2 regions of the Proteiniborus sp. MB09-C3 genome follow, and region 1 is predicted to be linked to the other one. Evidence: predicted binding sites of a transcription regulator. Region 1 holds the regulator's gene; the other holds the start of a gene.
What was found. Region 1 encodes HrcA, which represses chaperone genes, less so after heat shock. Its sites were predicted from a motif close to TGTTAGCACTCNNNNNNNNNGAGTGCTAACA; they were not measured.

Region 1 (9,322 bases):
TGAGTTTGATATTTTAGTCTCTATAATATCACAGACTACTTTTTCCTTAGATAAATCTATAATCTCTGCAATATAATCCATTCCCTGTTTATCACATATGGATATAATGTCTTCTTCTTTTAATCTTAAGACATTTCTTATATGTTTTACATCCTCGCCTATTATAGCCACTTTATTATCCCGTATATTCTCTTTATCAACGAAAAATCTATGCATACTGTTTATTCTCCCAACTTAGCTACTACGCTAGCCCACTCACCCAGAATTATTGTGTCTATTATGCTTAGTCCTTCTGCCATAATAGCTTCTTTAACCATATCTATTTTTTCATGTATTATTCCAGATGTAATGAATATTCCATCTTTTTTCAAGAATTTTTTTATATCCTTAGTTAAAATTACAATAATCTCAGCAATGATATTCGCTACAATAATATCTGAAGTTTCACTAACTACATCTAGTAAATTTCCATGTCTGACATCTATAGTATCATCAACATGATTTATTTTAGCATTTTCATTTGTTACTTTGATAGCTAGTTCATCTAAATCTACAGCTACGACTCTTTTTGCGCCAAGTTTTGCTGCCGCTATGGATAATATCCCACTTCCACATCCTACATCAAAAACAGTCTGTCCTGAACTTATGTATTTTTCTAGTTGCCTAATACATAACATAGTGGTTTCATGAGTTCCAGTACCAAATGCCATGCCTGGGTCAAGCTCTAATACTATATCATTATCCTCTTTCTCATATTCCTCCCAAGAAGGTTTTATGACTATTCTGTCTCCTATTTTTTTAGGCTTGTAATATTTCTTCCATGCCTCTGCCCAATCTTTCTCATAAACCTCTGATGTAGTAACCTCCCCAAGACCTTTGTCCAAATTATATTGAGGAATTTTTTCAACATTTTGCTTTATTAATTCAATCTTATCTATTAAGTCTTCACTTTCTGGAAAATACGCCTTTACTATTACTCCTTCATATTGCTGCCCTAATAAGCTAGGTTCAATATAATCCCAGCACTCATCACTTTTGGCATACAAAATGATATCATTCGGATCTTCAATAGATAAACCTCCTGCTCCAACGTCATATAATATGCTTGAAACAGTTTCTACCGCCTCAGCTGTGGTTTTTACTTGTACTTCGATCCATTTCATATCATTCACATCTCCCATAAATAGTATTCTACCAAAACTACTTTTCTAAAATATTATACCCCATATGCTTGAAAAAACACAGAGGTTTAAAGGGGTATATTAAATAATCACTCCATCGAAATGGAGTGATTATTATCCTGTAAAAGCATCCTTAACCTTATCAAAGAAGCCTTTTTTATGCTCGTAGACTTTTTCTCCACTTTCTACTGCAAATTGCTTTAGTATTTCCCTTTGCTTATCACTTAATTTTGTTGGAACTTGAACAACAACCTTAACATATTGATCTCCTCTTCCGTACCCTCTTACATTAGGGATACCCTTACCCTTAAATTTAAACACAGTATCTGTTTGGGTTCCCCCTGGAATAATATGCTTGATTTTTTCATCAAGGGAAGGAAACTCAATTTCACTACCAAGTGAAGCCTGCACAAAAGAAATAGGTATTTCACAGTAAATGTCATTCCCCTCTCGCTTAAATATTTCATGAGGCTTTACATTTATATAAATATATAAATCTCCACGAGGGCCTCCTTTTTCACCAGCTTCTCCTTCGCCTCTAAGCGGAATAACAGAACCAGTATCTACACCAGCCGGTATCTTTATATTGATTCTTCTTGTTTTTCTTTCCTTTCCTGTTCCAGAACATTTGCTACAAGGCTTATCAATTATTTCTCCTAAGCCGTTACATTTATCGCAGGTTCCTACTCTCACGAACTGACCAAAAGGAGTAGTCTGAGCATACTTTACCTCTCCAGTACCATTACATTTTGGACATTTAGTTTTGCTAGTTCCAGGTTCTGCTCCTGTACCACTGCATTTTGAACAGTCATCAGTTCTCATGAACTCAATTTCTTTATCAATTCCAAAGGCAGCTTCTTCAAATTCAATATCTAGTCTATATTTTATATCTGAGCCTTTTCTAGGTGAATTTTTTCTGCTGCTACCAGAAAAGCCACCTCCAAACATATCAAAAATATCTTCGAATATATCTCCAAACCCGCCAAAGCCTTCAAAACCTTGACCAAAACCTCCACCTTGTCCATTTACTCCTTCATGTCCAAATCTATCATATCTAGCTTTTTTGTCAGGATCATTTAAGACCTCATATGCTTCATTAATTTCTTTAAATTTTTGTTCTGCTTCTTCATTATCAGGATTTAGGTCAGGATGATATTTTTTAGCTAATTGCCTAAAAGCTTTTTTTATATCCTGCTCCGTGGCCTCTTTGCTAACTCCTAACACTTCATAATAATCTCTCTTACTCAATGTTTCACCACCTTCTAATAAGGTATTGCTCTATAATTATAAACGATTATTAGTTTAATTTATTTAATATGATATGTCAATAGCCAATATAAAAGCTAAATCCCAAAGGACTTAGCTTTATATGTTATTTGTCATCGTCTACTACTTCATAGTCAGCATCTACAACATTGTCATCTTGATTGCTTTCTTGATGTGGTGCTCCTTGTTGTGAGGCCTGTTCATATAGCTTTTGAGATAATGCATGGAACTCAGTTGTAAGCTCCTCTGTCTTTTTCTTAATATTGTCTGTGTCTGTTCCTTCAAGAGCTTTCTTCAATTCGTCTAGCTTTCCTTGCACTTTTTCTTTTTCATTTCCATCTAGTTTTCCTTCAAGCTCTTTAAGTGTTTTCTCTGTTTGATATACTAATGAATCAGCATTGTTTCTAATCTCTATATCTTCTTTATTCTTTTTATCTTCTTCAGCAAATTGTTCAGCTTCTTTAACCTTCTTTTGAATCTCTTCTTCTGATAAGTTAGTTGAAGCAGTAATAGTTATCTTCTGCTCTTTTCCTGTGCCTAAATCCTTCGCTGATACATTTACTATACCATTAGCATCGATATCAAAGGTAACTTCTATTTGTGGTATTCCTCTTGGTGCTGGTGGAATTCCTGTTAATTGGAATCTTCCTAAAGTGATATTTCCACTAGCCATCTGTCTTTCACCTTGAAGTACATGTATATCAACCGCAGTTTGGCTGTCAGCCGCTGTAGAAAATACTTGGCTTTTCTTTGTAGGTATAGTAGTATTCCTCTCTATAAGTTTGGTGAATACTCCACCTAGAGTTTCTATACCTAATGATAATGGCGTTACATCAAGTAATAATAAATCCTTAACTTCTCCGCTAAGAACTCCCGCCTGAATTGCTGCTCCTAAAGCAACTACTTCATCTGGATTAACACCCTTATGTGGTTCTTTTCCAGTTAAGTTTTTTACTGCTTGTTGTACGGCAGGTATTCTTGTAGAACCTCCAACAAGAATAACTTTATCTATTTCTGCTGAAGACAAACCCGAATCATTGATAGCCTTTCTAGCTGGTACCATAGATCTCTCTACAAGATGAGCAGTAAGTTCATCAAATTTAGCTCTTGTTAAATCCATAGTTAAATGTAATGGTCCTGATTGTGTAGCAGTTATAAATGGTAGATTTATATTAGTAGTCATAACACTAGAAAGCTCTTTTTTGGCTTTTTCTGCAGCCTCTTTTAATCTTTGAAGAGACATTTTATCATTTCTCAAATCTACGCCATTTTCTTTTTTGAACTGCTCAGCCATGTAATCAATGATTACTTGGTCAAAATCATCTCCACCAAGATGATTGTCCCCACTAGTGGATATAACCTCAAAAACTCCATCTCCTAGCTCAAGTATTGAAACGTCGAACGTTCCTCCACCTAAGTCAAATACCATTATTTTATGATGTTCTTCATCTTTATCTAAGCCATAGGCTAAGGATGCAGCAGTAGGCTCATTTATTATTCTTCTAACATTTAATCCTGCAATTCTACCAGCATCTTTAGTTGCTTGTCTTTGACTATCTGAAAAATATGCTGGAACAGTAATAACTGCATCTGTAATTGTTTCTCCTAGGTAATTTTCAGCATCTGTTTTCAGCTTTTGAAGTATCATGGCTGATATATCTTGAGGAGAATGTTGTTTTCCATCTATTAAAGTATTATGGTCTTTTCCCATATATCTTTTAATTGAGGCAATTGTTCTATCAGGGTTTGTAACTGCTTGTCTTTTTGCCGTTTCCCCAACGAGCCTCTCACCTTCTTTTGTAAAGGCAACTATGGATGGAGTAGTTCTATTTCCTTCAACATTTGCAATAACAACTGGCTCTCCACCTTCCATTACTGCCACACAAGAGTTTGTTGTTCCTAAGTCAATTCCAATAATTTTTGACATATTTATTCCTCCTTATGTAGTACTTAATTATTTTGAAACCTTAACCATACTAGGTCTTATAACTTTGTCTTTTACTTTGTAGCCTTTTAAAAACACTTCTGTCACTACATCAGCATCATAATCATCATTTTCTTCTTGAGCAACTGCATGATGATAGTTTGGATCAAACTTTTCACCAACTGCATTTATTTCTTCTAAACCATTGGCTTGAAGAGATTCTATTAATTGCTTATAGACCATCTCCACCCCTTTGTATAAATTATCTACAGTAGATTCTTCAGTGTCTACCTTTAGTGCCCTGTCGAAGTTGTCCATGACAGGAAGCAATGATGTGATAAGTTCTTGTGCTGCATATTGATATATGCTTTCTTTTTCTTTTTCTGTTCTCTTTTTAAAATTGTTGAAATCAGCTTGAAGCCTAACATACCTATTTGAAAGTTCTTCACATTCTGATATTTTATTATTATATTTCTCTAAAAGTTCTTCCATATTCATCTCTTTATCATTTTCCATTTCTTCAATAGTACTGTCAATACATTCATTTTCTAAATTAGGCTCAACAAAATCTTCTTTCGCTTTTTTCTCCATTTCCAGTCCTCCATTCAAAGAACAATATTTTTTACATTATTTTTAAAATAACATTTTTCTAGGTGCAAGACAAAAATCCTACACCTTATTCTATAAAATATTTCTTTAATATTTCGTTTAAATCCAATGATAATGATCTAACCACATTTATCACATTGGAATAATCCATACGTGTAGGTCCTATTACACCAATTTTGCCTATGGTTTTTCCATTTAAGCTATAGGTAGCAGTTATAACACTACAGTTTTTTATTTCATCATAGGTATTCTCATTGCCAATTGTGATTTCAACGTCATTTTGTTCTCCGCCTAGCATCATTTCTAGAATATTAGGCTTGTTTTCAACAAAGGAAATGAAATCCCTAGCCTTATCAAGGTCATTATATTCAGGGAAGTTAAATATTTTAGTTACGCCATCTAAAAAAACTCCTACCTCAGTTGTATCATCTAATACATGCATCATAATTGGAATAATATCTAAAATTGATTTTTTAAATTCATACATTTCTTTCACAAGCTTATCTAGTATTTCAGAATCAATTTCACCAATATTACAACCTTTCAATTTGTCATTTAAAAAATTTGATATTATATTTAAATGGTCATGGGAAATGCTAGAGTCAGTCCTTAAAACAGTATTTTTAACTATACCTGAATTTGTTATAATAACTACCAATACCTTAGTATCGTCTATAGGAACTAGTTGAATATGTTTAAGTTGACTTTTTTTGATCTGTGGAGCAATGGCAAGAGAAGTGTAGTTTGTCACCTGCGAAAGAATTCTAGCAGCATTATATATAAGCTGATCGACTTCTCCTATTTCCTCTATGAGCTTACTTTTCAAATCATGTCTTAAAATAAAATCTAAGCTTCTTGTCTGCAACAATCTATTTACGTATAATCTATAGCCTTTATCTGAAGGTATCCTACCTGCAGATGTATGTGGTTGAACCAAGTACCCAAGCTCTTCTAGATCTGACATTTCATTTCTTATGGTTGCAGAACTAACCCCTAAATCAAATTTTTTTGATATAGTTCTAGAGCCTATAGGCTCTGCACTATTTATATAGCTTTGTATAATTGCCTGTAAAATCTTAAGTTTTCTATCATCAAGCATCATACATTATCACATCCCATTTAATTATTAGCACTCTTATTCATTGAGTGCTAATCTTCATGATTTTAAATTATCACTGTTACATTAAATTGTCAATACCTTTTTTATGTTTTATTTTTCTTAAGGTAGAATTTCCATAAACACAATATTGCTTAAGTCTAAACCCCCTTTTGTAAGTCTTATATTATCCCTGTCCTCCTCTAATAAGCCTTCGTTAATAAATTTATTTATAGTTTTTCCATAGATATCTTTTATATTAATATTGAACTTTTCTTTAAATTTATTGCTATTAACCCCTTCAATTAATCTAAGACCTAATATAAGATACTCTGCTATCTCCATATCTTTGTCTATTAATTCCTTCTCTACTGTAGCTAGATTTTTATTAGATATTTGTTCAAAATAAATATTCATATCTTCTGTATTACCATATCTATAATTTTTAAAATATGAATGAGCAGATAGACCTAAGCCTATATAAGGTTCACATTTCCAGTAAATTAAATTATGTTTGCTTTCATACCCTTTTTTTGCAAAGTTAGATATCTCGTAATGATGGTAGCCTTTTTTCTTTAATAATTCTATTCCTTCGTGGTACATTTCTCTTTCTACATCCTCATCAGGAAGAATAAGCTGTTTATTAATATATTTATTGTTAAATGGAGTCCCCTCTTCTATTTTCAAACTATAATATGATATATGTTCTGGTTCTAATTGGATAGCTAGCTTCAATGTCCTAATAGAGTCCTCTAGAGTTTGTTCTGGAAGATTAAACATGATATCAAAGCTTACATTGTTGAATTCATATTTTCTAATAAGATTATAGGTATTTGTAAAGTCCTCTACTGTATGTATTCTCCCAATTTTCTTCAGCATCATATCATTCATAGATTGAACACCAATGCTAATTCTATTTATACCTGCTTTTTTATACATCTCAAGTTTTTCTTCATCTAGTGTTTTAGGATTTGCTTCAATTGTGATTTCTTTTACTTGATTCGCATTTGTTTTTTTATAAATGTAATCAATTATTTCATAAATATATTTTCCATCTATTACTGTAGGCGTACCGCCACCTAAAAAAATAGTATTTACATTATATTCTTTTAGGTCCTCTTCATATAAATCTATTTCCTTTTTGATATAAGAAACATATTTTTCTGCGCTATCCAACATCCTGGGAAATGAACAAAAATCACAATAATAGCATTTGCTTTTGCAAAATGGAATATGAATATAGATTCCTATGTCCTTCATTAAAAACACTCCCCTATATATTTAAAAGCTAAGGATTTTTTCCTTAGCTTCAGCTGACAATTATTTTTCATCATATTTTAACACAGCTAAAAACGCCTCTTGTGGCACTTCTACATTGCCAATCTGCCTCATTCTCTTCTTTCCTTCTTTTTGCTTCTCTAATAATTTCTTCTTTCTAGAAATATCTCCACCGTAACACTTGGCCAATACGTCTTTTCTAAGAGCTTTTACGGTTTCTCTAGCAATTATTTTTGAGCCTATTGAGGCTTGAATAGGAACTGCAAACTGATGTCTTGGTATAACATCCTTAAGCTTTTCTGCAATCATTCTTCCTCTTTCATATGCTTTATCCTTATGAGCAATAATCGAAAAGGCATCAACTAGTTCTCCATTTATTAAAATATCAAGCTTTACTAATTCTGATTGCTTATATCCCTTTAAATCATAATCAAGGGAAGCATATCCTCTTGTCTTGGATTTTAAGGCATCAAAAAAATCATAAATAACCTCATTAAGTGGCAGCTCATAATGCATAACTACCCTAGTTTGCTCCAAGTACTCCATATTCTTGAATATTCCACGCCTATTCTGACACAACTCCATAATTGCACCTACATAATCCGTTGGAGTCATTATAGTTACATCCACTATAGGCTCCTCCATATATTCTATTTCAGTAGCATCCGGAAGGTTTGTAGGATTCTGAAGCTCTAGCATTTCTCCATTTTCCTTTTTCACCTTATAAATAACACTGGGTGCTGTAGTCACCATATTCAGGTCAAATTCTCTCTCTAGCCTTTCTTGTATGATTTCCATATGCAGTAAACCTAGGAAACCACATCTGAAACCAAATCCTAGTGCAACAGATGTTTCAGGCTCAAATACTAATGCTGCATCATTTACCTGTAGCTTTTCTAATGCATCTCTAACACCATTATAATCTTCTCCCTCAGCTGGATATATACCACAATAAACCATTGGAGTCACTTTTTTATAGCCTGAAAGGGGCTTTTCCGTAGGTCTAGCAGCTTCTGTAATAGTATCTCCTACTCTAGCATCCTTTACGTTTTTTATACTAGCAGCAACATAGCCAACATCACCTGCTACTAGTTCTTTTACTGGAGTATGCTTTGGTGCAAATATTCCGACCTCTGTAACCTCAAATATTTTATTGGTTGCCATCATCTTTATTTCCGTGCCAGGCTTCATTGTCCCATCCATTACTCTTATCATAGCTATAACACCTTTATAGCTATCATAATAGGAATCAAAAATAAGCGCCTTTAAAGGAGCCTCTTTGTCCCCCTCTGGAGCTGGCACATTCTTTACAATGCTTTCAAGAACATCCTCAATATTTAATCCGTCCTTTGCTGATATAAGTGGAGCATCCTCACAATCAAGCCCTATTACATCTTCTATTTCCTTCTTTATTTCATCAGGCCTTGCACTAGGTAAATCTATTTTATTTATAACAGGAACTATTTCTAGATTCTGATCCAATGCAAGATAAACATTAGCTAATGTCTGAGCTTCTATTCCCTGAGCAGCATCAACTACAAGTATAGCTCCTTCACATGCTGCTAAGCTTCTGGAAACTTCATAATTGAAGTCAACATGGCCCGGAGTATCTATTAGATTTAATATATATTCGTTTCCATCCTTTGCCTTATATACAAGCCTTATTGTTTGTAATTTAATTGTTATTCCTCTTTCTCTTTCCAAATCCATATTGTCAAGGAGTTGGTCTTGCATCTCCCTCAAAGTAAGTAGACCTGTTTTTTCGATTAATCTATCTGCCAATGTTGATTTACCATGGTCAATATGGGCTATTATTGAAAAATTTCTAACTCTCTTTTGTCTATCTTCCATACACTATCCTCCTCATTCACACGGAAAAAATATCTTTTTCAATTATAACATAGGTTCATAACTGATAAAAGACCAGATTTATTATTTTACCTGGTCTTTATTTTTGTCAGTATTTTT
Region 2 (9,322 bases), 1.4 Mb from region 1:
CAAGTAGCAAATAAAGGTACGGAAAACGCTTTTAATCCAGTGCCAGATTCTGAAAGAAAGTCATTAATAAGCCTTACATTTGTTTTAGCAGGATATCCAATTGCACTATCAAATTTTGTCATAGGCGGAGCAGTAGGAGTAGGGATGACGTTTCCTAAGGCGGTAATGACGCTTTTAGTTGGTAATGGTGTTCTTATGGCAATCGTTTTAGCCACTGGGTATATGGCATTTAAAACAGGCCTCTCAACATCTTTCTTATCTAGAAGAGCTTTCGGGAAAAAAGGCTCTAGTATTTTTTCAATTTTACTAGCCATTTCCTCTGTAACCTGGATATCATTAAATGGTGATATTTTTGCTAGATTAATAAAAAGTACATTTTCATGGTGGACTTTGCCAGTTTCAATCACTGCAATTATATGTATAGCATTGTGGACTCAATCAGCTATTAGAGGCTATAAAGGTCTAGAAATAATAAGCTTTTTAGGCGTGCCTGCAGCATTGATATTATCTGCAATAGGAGTTATTGCAGTTGCAAGAACTACTGGAGGCTTTGGTGATGTATTTAGCTACATACCAGTTGAGCCAATTTCATTTACAGCAGCTACATCCTCTATCATAGGTGGATGGGTATTTGGAGCTACCATAACTCCAGACGTATGTAGATTTGCTAAGAGTACAAGAGACTTGATTATTTCAGGAATAGTTGCCTTTACTATAGGGTGCTTAGGCCTACAATTTGCGGGGGCACTAGTTGCTATATCTACAGGTAACGGTGATTTTACAGTAGCTATGGCTGCATTAGGACTTTCTTTAATAGCATTTTTCGCTGCAATATTCTGTCTATGGACTACCCAAGACAATAATATTTATGGAGCAAGTTTAGCAATTCAAAATATATTAGAAGAAACTAAATATAAAGGAAAAATACAACATAAGCATATTGCACTAGCTACAGCAGGATTAGCAGCTGTGTTTGCAGCACTTGGAATATATAAACATATACTTCCTATAATCCAATTTTTATCATTATTAATTCCACCAGTTTCAGGACTGATTATAGGAGAAGAGTTCTTTGTAAAGAATTCAAAGGAAAAATTAAGTGTAAATGGAGTAGCTCTTATTTCATGGCTTGTAGCTGGTATAGCTAGCTATATATCACTAAAAGCAGATGTATTTGTACCACCAATAGTGGGAATACTAACAAGCTGTATTGTATACGTGATATTAAGCAAGATATTTGATAAAAAAATTAAAGCAGCTTAATATATAAATTGAAGCCCTCGTGAAAAAACGAGGGCTTTTAAATTTTTAGAAAGTACTTTGGCTCAAGGCTTGTCATGCTTTGCAAATGTAATCTCTTCGTTTTTTTATTAAATAATCAGATTGTATAACTATAAAAGTGGTATAATAATTATATTTACATGAGAAATTTTTTCAAAATACCAATTAAGTAGAGAGGGAAAAATTATGAAATATAATGTGATGACAAGAGGCGATAAAGTAATTATTCGAAAGATGAAGCATTTTGAACCGAAGCATATATTTGAATGCGGGCAATGCTTTAGATGGGACAAAGAAGCTGACGACAGTTACACAGGTGTGGCTCATGGGAAAATTTTGAATGTTAGAAAAGATGGGGAGAATATCATTTTTTCTAATACAAGCTTAGATGACTTTAATGACATATGGGTAGATTATTTTGATTTAAAAAATGACTATGGAGAAATTAAAGATAAATTATCTGATGATCCAACGCTAAAAGAAGCTATTAAATTTGGTTACGGAATAAGGATATTAAAGCAAGACGAGTGGGAAATGCTTATATCATTTATTATGTCTGCAAGAAATAGTATCCCTATGATTAAGAGATCCATAAATATTCTAAGCGAAAGATATGGCAAATACATAGGTGAGTACAATGGGAAAAATTATTATAGTTTTCCTGAGGCTGATGTCCTAGCTCAACTATCTCTTGAAGATATACAGGATTGCAAAACATCTTTTAGAGCGAAATACATAGCTAATGCTGCTGCTATAGTGTCAGGGGGAGACATAGATATATATAGGATTAAAAATCTTTCTACAAAGGACGCTAGAAAGGAATTGATGAGATTTGCAGGAGTAGGACCAAAAGTTTCTGACTGTATTATGCTATTTTCAATGAATAAGTATGATGCATTTCCAATAGATGTTTGGGTAAAAAGGGTTATGGAATATTTCTATTTAAAACAAGATACTAGTTTAAAGATTATACAGGAATATGGACAAAATAAATTTCGGGACTATGCAGGATATGCTCAACAATACTTATTCTATTATGCCAGGGAGCTAGGCATAGGGAAATAACGAGAATTGAGAATTAAAAATTGTAGCTGAACAATAGAGCCTAAGGACAAGGGAGAATAATTCTTATACTTGCTCTATTTTGATTGATATATCGATAATATAATTGGGTGAATTGGAGATTTTACAAGAAAGTTTCATGGCGTTATGAAAAGTATAGATATATCACGATATTAAGTGAAAAACGGATAAAAGATATCATAAACTCAATAAACAACAGAATAAACTGAAATACAGCTAAAATAAGAATTTGATTCTATAAAATTCTTTAGATAACATATATGGTGTAAGAATTAGCACTCAACGTTGGAGAGTGCTAATAAATGAAAAAGTAAAAGACAAATTTAAAATAAACAGGGAGGGTAAAACATGAATATTAAGCCATTAGGAGACAGAGTTGTAATTAAAAAGGTAGAGGTTGAAGAAAAAACTAAGAGCGGTATAGTTCTTCCAAGCTCAGCTAAAGAACAGCCACAAATAGCTGAAGTTGTTGCAGTTGGTGCTGGAATAACAGAAGATGAAAAGAAAAAAGATGAAATAAAGGTTGGAGATAAGGTAATATTCTCTAAATACTCAGGAACTGAAATTAAGGTTGACGATGTAGAATATACTATAGTTAAATTGGCTGATATATTAGCTGTAGTTGATTAAGATTAAAGAATTATAAGAAATTTGACTAAATATAAGGAGTGTGAATGTAATGGCTAAGGAAATTAGATTTAGTGAAGAAGCACGTCGTGCTATGGAAAAAGGTATAAACAAACTTGCAGATACAGTAAAGGTAACTTTAGGACCAAAGGGAAGAAATGTTGTATTAGATAAAAAGTTTGGTTCGCCATTAATTACAAATGATGGTGTTACTATAGCTCGTGAAATAGAACTTGAAGATAAATATGAAAATATGGGAGCTCAATTAGTAAAAGAGGTAGCTACAAAAACTAATGATGTTGCTGGAGACGGTACTACTACAGCTACAATATTAGCTCAAGCAATAATTAGAGAAGGATTAAAAAACGTTGCTGCAGGTGCTAACCCAATGATAGTAAAAAGAGGTATACATAAAGCAGTAGACGTTGCTGTAGATGAAATTAAAGCACTTTCTAAGCCAATAGAAAGTAAAGGGTCTATAGCTCAAGTTGCATCTATATCAGCTGGTGATGATGAAATAGGAAGCTTAATTGCAGAAGCTATGGATAAGGTTGGCAAAGAAGGAGTTATTACAGTTGAAGAATCAAGATCAATGGGAACTACCCTTGATGTTGTTGAAGGTATGCAATTTGATAGAGGATATCTATCAGCATACATGGTAACTGATACAGATAAAATGGAAGCTGTATTAGAAAATCCATATATCTTAATTACTGATAAAAAGATAACTAATATTCAAGAAATACTTCCAATATTAGAGCAAATAGTTCAACAAGGAAAACAATTATTAATCATTGCTGAAGAAGTTGAAGGAGAGGCATTAGCTACATTAGTAGTTAACAAGCTAAGAGGAACATTTACATGTGTTGCTGTTAAGGCACCAGGATTCGGAGATAGAAGAAAAGACATGTTAAGAGACATAGCTATTCTAACAGGTGGAGAAGTTATATCAGAAGAATTAGGATATGACCTAAAAGAAGCTACAATAGATATGCTAGGAAAAGCTCAAACTGTAAAGGTTGACAAGGAAAATACTACAATAGTAAATGGTGCTGGTGAACAGCAAGCTATTCAAGATAGAGTTAAACAATTAAAAGCTCAAATAGAGGAAACAACTTCAGAATTTGACAAAGAAAAACTTCAAGAAAGACTAGCAAAATTATCTGGTGGAGTTGCAGTTATCCAAGTTGGAGCAGCTACAGAAACAGAATTAAAAGAAAAGAAACTTAGAATTGAAGATGCATTAGCTGCTACTAGAGCTGCAGTTGAAGAGGGTATAGTATCAGGTGGTGGAGTTGCATTAATAAATGTTGTTCCAGCAGTTAAAAAATTATTAGGATCTGCTAATGGAGACGAAAAAACAGGAATCAATATAATCGTGAGAGCTTTAGAAGAGCCAGTAAGACAAATTGCTGCAAACGCAGGATTAGAAGGATCAATTATAGTAGAAAAGGTTAAAGAAAGTGAAACAGGCATTGGATTCGATGCATTAAATGAGGAATACGTAAATATGATTGAAGCAGGTATAGTAGACCCAGCAAAGGTAACAAGATCAGCTCTTCAAAATGCTGCATCAATAGCTGCTATGATACTTACTACAGAAGCTGTAGTAACTGATTTACCAGAAGAAAACGAACCAGCTATGCCAGGAATGGGTGGCATGGGTGGAATGGGCGGAATGATGTAACAAAACCGTACTCCAATTGATATCGCTAGTTTAGAAATAGACAATATCAAATTGAAGCTATATTTGTTGCCCTTGGAGGCTTTGCATAAGTGTACTGAACTTATGTGGAGCCTCTTTTTTAATATATTTTGTTATAGGTTTTACGATTATATTTATTTGATAGATAATAGTTACTAGACTTTCTCTGAATTGAGTATTGGTTTATTGTAAAAAAGTTGCTTTGAACAATATGAAAGATATAGCATATAATTAATGTAGAAAATAGTACAAGGATAGGAAATAGATTTAAGGAAGTGATTTAAATCGCTAGGCTATTAAGGCTAGGAAGTAAAGGTGAAGATGTAAAGGAGTTACAAAGAAGATTATTACAAATAGGTTATTATAAAGGGGCTATAGATGGAATGTTTGGACCCGCAACAGATAGAGCTGTAAAAACCTTTCAGTCTAAAAGCTTACTTGTAGTAGATGGTATTGTAGGTCCAGCTACTATAAAAGCACTATATAATTGGAAAAAGGAAAGTAGGTATTATAAATACAATAGTGCCCATGTAATTGAAATAGAACCACTTGATTTATATATAGATGTAGTCAAAAAAGCAGGAAATGTAATCTTAGGAGATTTCATTAATGGCGGTTTATTTGGAATGTATCGAAGTAGTATGGTATCTATCTCTACATTAGTTAAAGATGGCAAGGTATTAGCTGAACAGTTATCTCATGATACAGTAAGGCGTGGTACTTTTATTGTTTGGAAAGATGGTATGGTTTCAGTTGAGATGATAGACTTTATCAGCAAATACCATAAGCTGAATGATATTAAATTTGCTATTGGGGGATATAATATAATACCAGTAGGCAAAACAATCAGAGAGCAGTTAAAATCAGAGTGGTTTGACTATAATGCTTTAGGTTATAGAACATGGAGAAGCGTGCTAGGGTATTCTGAAAGCAAAAATAAGGTTTTTGTAGTCATTGCTCAAAATGCAGATGTAGAAGAAGGGTCTAAGATATTAAAGAACCTAGGCTGCAATATTGGAATAGGTTTAGACAGTGGTGGGTCAACCTGCGGAAGATTTGAAGGAAAATTGATTAGAAGTACAACTAGAGTAATTCATAATATAATAAGATGGATATAAATTAACATAATCTATTTATAAATGATATAATATACCCAAGAATGTTATCGGGGGTGAAAGTATATGGATAGCAAAGAATTACTAGTTGCCATTCGGGAGATAGTGAGAGAAGAGATAGGGCCGGTAAAACAGGATATCTCTATACTAAAGCAAAATGTAACGGGATTAAGGCAAGATGTAGATAGTATGAAATCTACATTAAAAGAGCATGGACAAATATTGTCTGCTTTAGAACATAAACTAGATGTAGTAAAGGCTGAACAAGAAAACATGAAGCATGACATAAATAAGATAACAGGTAAATTGGAATCTATAGAAAAAAATATGAGTTTAGTAGAAGCAGCAACTGCACACAACTGGGGAGAAATAGTTAAATTAAGGTCAAGTATATAAATTGTATTAAAAACCATACCTAGTTAAAAGGTATGGTTTTTATGGCACTCTTAAAAAATATATCTTTATTTACACTTATTAACTATGCTTTCGATTTCTTTTTCGCTAGCTAATTTCACGCTATTCCAACCTCTAATTTCAGCCGCTTCAAGAACAGTAGATTGTATTTGCTCGATATTTGATTGACATTTTAAAAGTATTTGCCTAAGCTCTAAACATGAAGATTCCATTATAGTGCTGTTATAAGAATTTGATATTTGCCTTTCAGAGTAAATAAGATCAGTCAACAAATCCTTTTCCGTAAGATGCTTATCTATGTACAAGATAATCCTCTCCTTATAATAGAATTTTATCACTAAAGAATCTCATTGCTATAGATGTTGTATTGTCAGGAATTCAAATATGACAGTAGCAATCTATAGTTTTCTTCATGCACTTTTCCAGTATTATAACAAATATTTTTCAACTCACTATCGAAGATTGTGTTACTGTAGGAAGAACATTTTTTCGAAAGAAGCTGTTCATGATTTAAAAGCTCCTCTAATAATTGAAGTGTTTTATAATCAGAATCTTTTTTTATCGTGGTTTTTTCCAATATACCACCTCCACACCTTGATAGCTTAAATTATAGTATAATTATTATGTCAGTTTATTAAAAATATATAGCATGTAAAAAATGAGACTTAAAACAAAAGATAACTAACCAAAGGACTTTATAAGATATTTTGTTTCTTTTCTATGATAATTATTGGGAATAATAGATATTATATTAAGAAATGTTAATAATAATATTAGATATTTTCCTTGACAACCATGTAATTTTTTGTTAAGTTTATAGGAAAAACAGATTTGAAAACTCATATATACCCTAGAATAAGGCTAGGGAGTCTCTACCGGATTACCGTAAATTATCCGACTATGGGTGGAATGAAATAGCTAGAATTATATAAATTCTAGGATTAATTGTGCTTTTAAGTACACAATTCCACTCAGGGGACTGTGTACTTTTCTTTTTAATTATTGTCTGTTCAAATGCTTTTATTTTTCTTTATTATTTTCTTTAGTTTTTTAAACAATTCTTAATTATCAATTAACAATTAAAATATTTAGGGGGCTATAAAATGGAAAAATTTGTCGGAGAAGGTTTAACATTTGATGATGTACTATTAGTACCAGCACAATCGGAAGTACTTCCTAAGGATGTACAAACAAGTACAAATCTTACTAAAAAAATTAGATTAAATATGCCTATTATGAGTGCAGGAATGGATACGGTAACTGACTCAAAGATGGCTATAGCAATTGCCAGAGAAGGCGGTATAGGAATTATTCATAAGAATATGTCCATAGAAAGTCAGGCTTTAGAAGTTGACAGAGTGAAGAGATCAGAGCATGGTGTTATAACGGATCCCTTTTATTTATCGCCAAATCACATCTTATCAGATGCATTAGAACTTATGGCGAGATACAGAATATCTGGAGTACCAATTGTAGATGATGACATGAAGTTAGTAGGAATAATCACAAATAGAGATATAAGATTTGAAACAGATTCTTCAAAAAAAATATATGATGTAATGACAAAGGAAAATTTAATTGTAGCAGAGCCAGACATAACCTTAGATGAAGCACAGGAAAAATTGAAGTCACATAAAATAGAAAAGCTTCCTTTAGTAGATAATAATAATGTTCTAGTAGGACTTATTACTATAAAAGATATTGAAAAGAAAATAGCATTTCCTAATTCTGCAACAGATAGCACGGGAAGGCTTTTAGCAGGAGCAGCAGTAGGAGTTACAGCAGATGTAATGGATAGAGTAAAAGCATTAGTAAAGGCTAAGGTTGACGTAATAGTTGTAGACACTGCTCATGGACATTCAAAAGGAGTTATGGAAACAGTTGCTAGGATAAAGAATGAGTATCCAGATTTGCAGATAATTGCAGGAAATGTAGCTACAGCAGAAGCAACAGAGGCTCTTATAAAAGCGGGAGCAGATGCAGTAAAAGTAGGAATAGGTCCTGGTTCCATATGTACCACAAGGGTAGTAGCAGGAGTTGGCGTACCACAGGTTACTGCAATATTAAATTGCGCACAGGCTGCGAAAAAATATGGTATACCTATAATCGGAGATGGTGGTATAAAATATTCAGGAGATATTGTAAAAGCAATAGCAGCAGGTGCGGATGTAGTTATGATTGGTTCCATGTTTGCAGGTACAGAAGAAAGCCCTGGAGAAATGGAATTGTACGAGGGCAGAAGATTTAAAGTATATAGAGGTATGGGCTCACTTGGGGCTATGGCTGCAGGCAGCAAGGATAGATATTTCCAAGAGAACAACAAGAAACTAGTACCAGAAGGAATTGAGGGAAGAGTACCATATAGAGGACCTATCAGCGATGTAACTTATCAGTTAATAGGTGGATTGAGGGCTGGCATGGGATATTGCGGCACCGCAACTATAGAAGATTTAAAAGAAAGAGGACAATTTATCAGAATAACCAATGCTGGATTATTAGAAAGCCATCCACATGATGTTAAAATTACTAAGGAAGCTCCAAACTACAGTAAAAGTTTTTAATAAATAAAACAATTGGAGGAATGAAAATGAGCAGCAATATATCAGAGAACTTTGTAGACGAATCAATTCAAGAAATAAAAGATCAAATAGGGGATAAAAAAGCAATATGTGCATTATCTGGTGGAGTTGACTCGTCAGTATGTGCTGTATTAGTTCACAAGGCTATCGGTAAAAATCTTACTTGTATATTTGTAGACCATGGTCTTTTAAGAAAAAATGAGGCAGACGAGGTAGAAGAAGTATTTAGAAATAAATTTGATATGAATCTTATAAGAGTAAATGCTCAGGAACGTTTTTTAAACAAGCTAAAGGGAGTTACAGACCCTGAAACAAAAAGAAAAGTAATAGGTGAAGAATTCATTAGGGTTTTTGAAGAAGAAAAGCAGAAATTGGGGCAAAGCGATTTTCTAGTACAAGGAACAATATATCCAGACATAATAGAAAGTGGAACTGAAGGAACAGCTGTTGTAAAAAGTCATCACAATGTTGGTGGACTTCCAGAGGATGTAGACTTTGAACTAGTAGAGCCTCTAAAA

Region 2: QO263_RS17985 (co-chaperone GroES) is a predicted target of HrcA. The motif match lies at 2,635-2,665, and genes of this name have one in related genera.

Annotation. Positions count from the first base shown of each region.
Region 1 covers NZ_CP127161.1:2,276,748-2,286,069, reverse strand. Annotated here, with positions in the region: gene QO263_RS11015 (16S rRNA (uracil(1498)-N(3))-methyltransferase) at 1-216, opposite strand, end outside; gene prmA (50S ribosomal protein L11 methyltransferase) at 222-1,163, opposite strand; gene dnaJ (molecular chaperone DnaJ) at 1,296-2,429, opposite strand; gene dnaK (molecular chaperone DnaK) at 2,554-4,374, opposite strand; gene grpE (nucleotide exchange factor GrpE) at 4,402-4,962, opposite strand; gene hrcA (heat-inducible transcriptional repressor HrcA) at 5,048-6,082, opposite strand; gene hemW (radical SAM family heme chaperone HemW) at 6,200-7,336, opposite strand; gene lepA (translation elongation factor 4) at 7,397-9,205, opposite strand; gene QO263_RS10975 (sporulation-related protein NgaS) at 9,292-9,322, opposite strand, start outside.
Region 2 covers NZ_CP127161.1:3,664,759-3,674,080, reverse strand. Annotated here, with positions in the region: gene QO263_RS17995 (purine-cytosine permease family protein) at 1-1,263, shown strand, start outside; gene QO263_RS17990 (DNA-3-methyladenine glycosylase family protein) at 1,468-2,346, shown strand; gene QO263_RS17985 (co-chaperone GroES) at 2,713-2,994, shown strand; gene groL (chaperonin GroEL) at 3,044-4,678, shown strand; gene QO263_RS17975 (peptidoglycan-binding protein) at 4,981-5,814, shown strand; gene QO263_RS17970 (hypothetical protein) at 5,878-6,207, shown strand; gene QO263_RS17965 (spore coat protein) at 6,273-6,530, opposite strand; gene QO263_RS17960 (hypothetical protein) at 6,596-6,802, opposite strand; purine riboswitch at 7,045-7,146, shown strand; gene guaB (IMP dehydrogenase) at 7,329-8,786, shown strand; partial or broken gene guaA (glutamine-hydrolyzing GMP synthase) at 8,834-9,322, shown strand, end outside.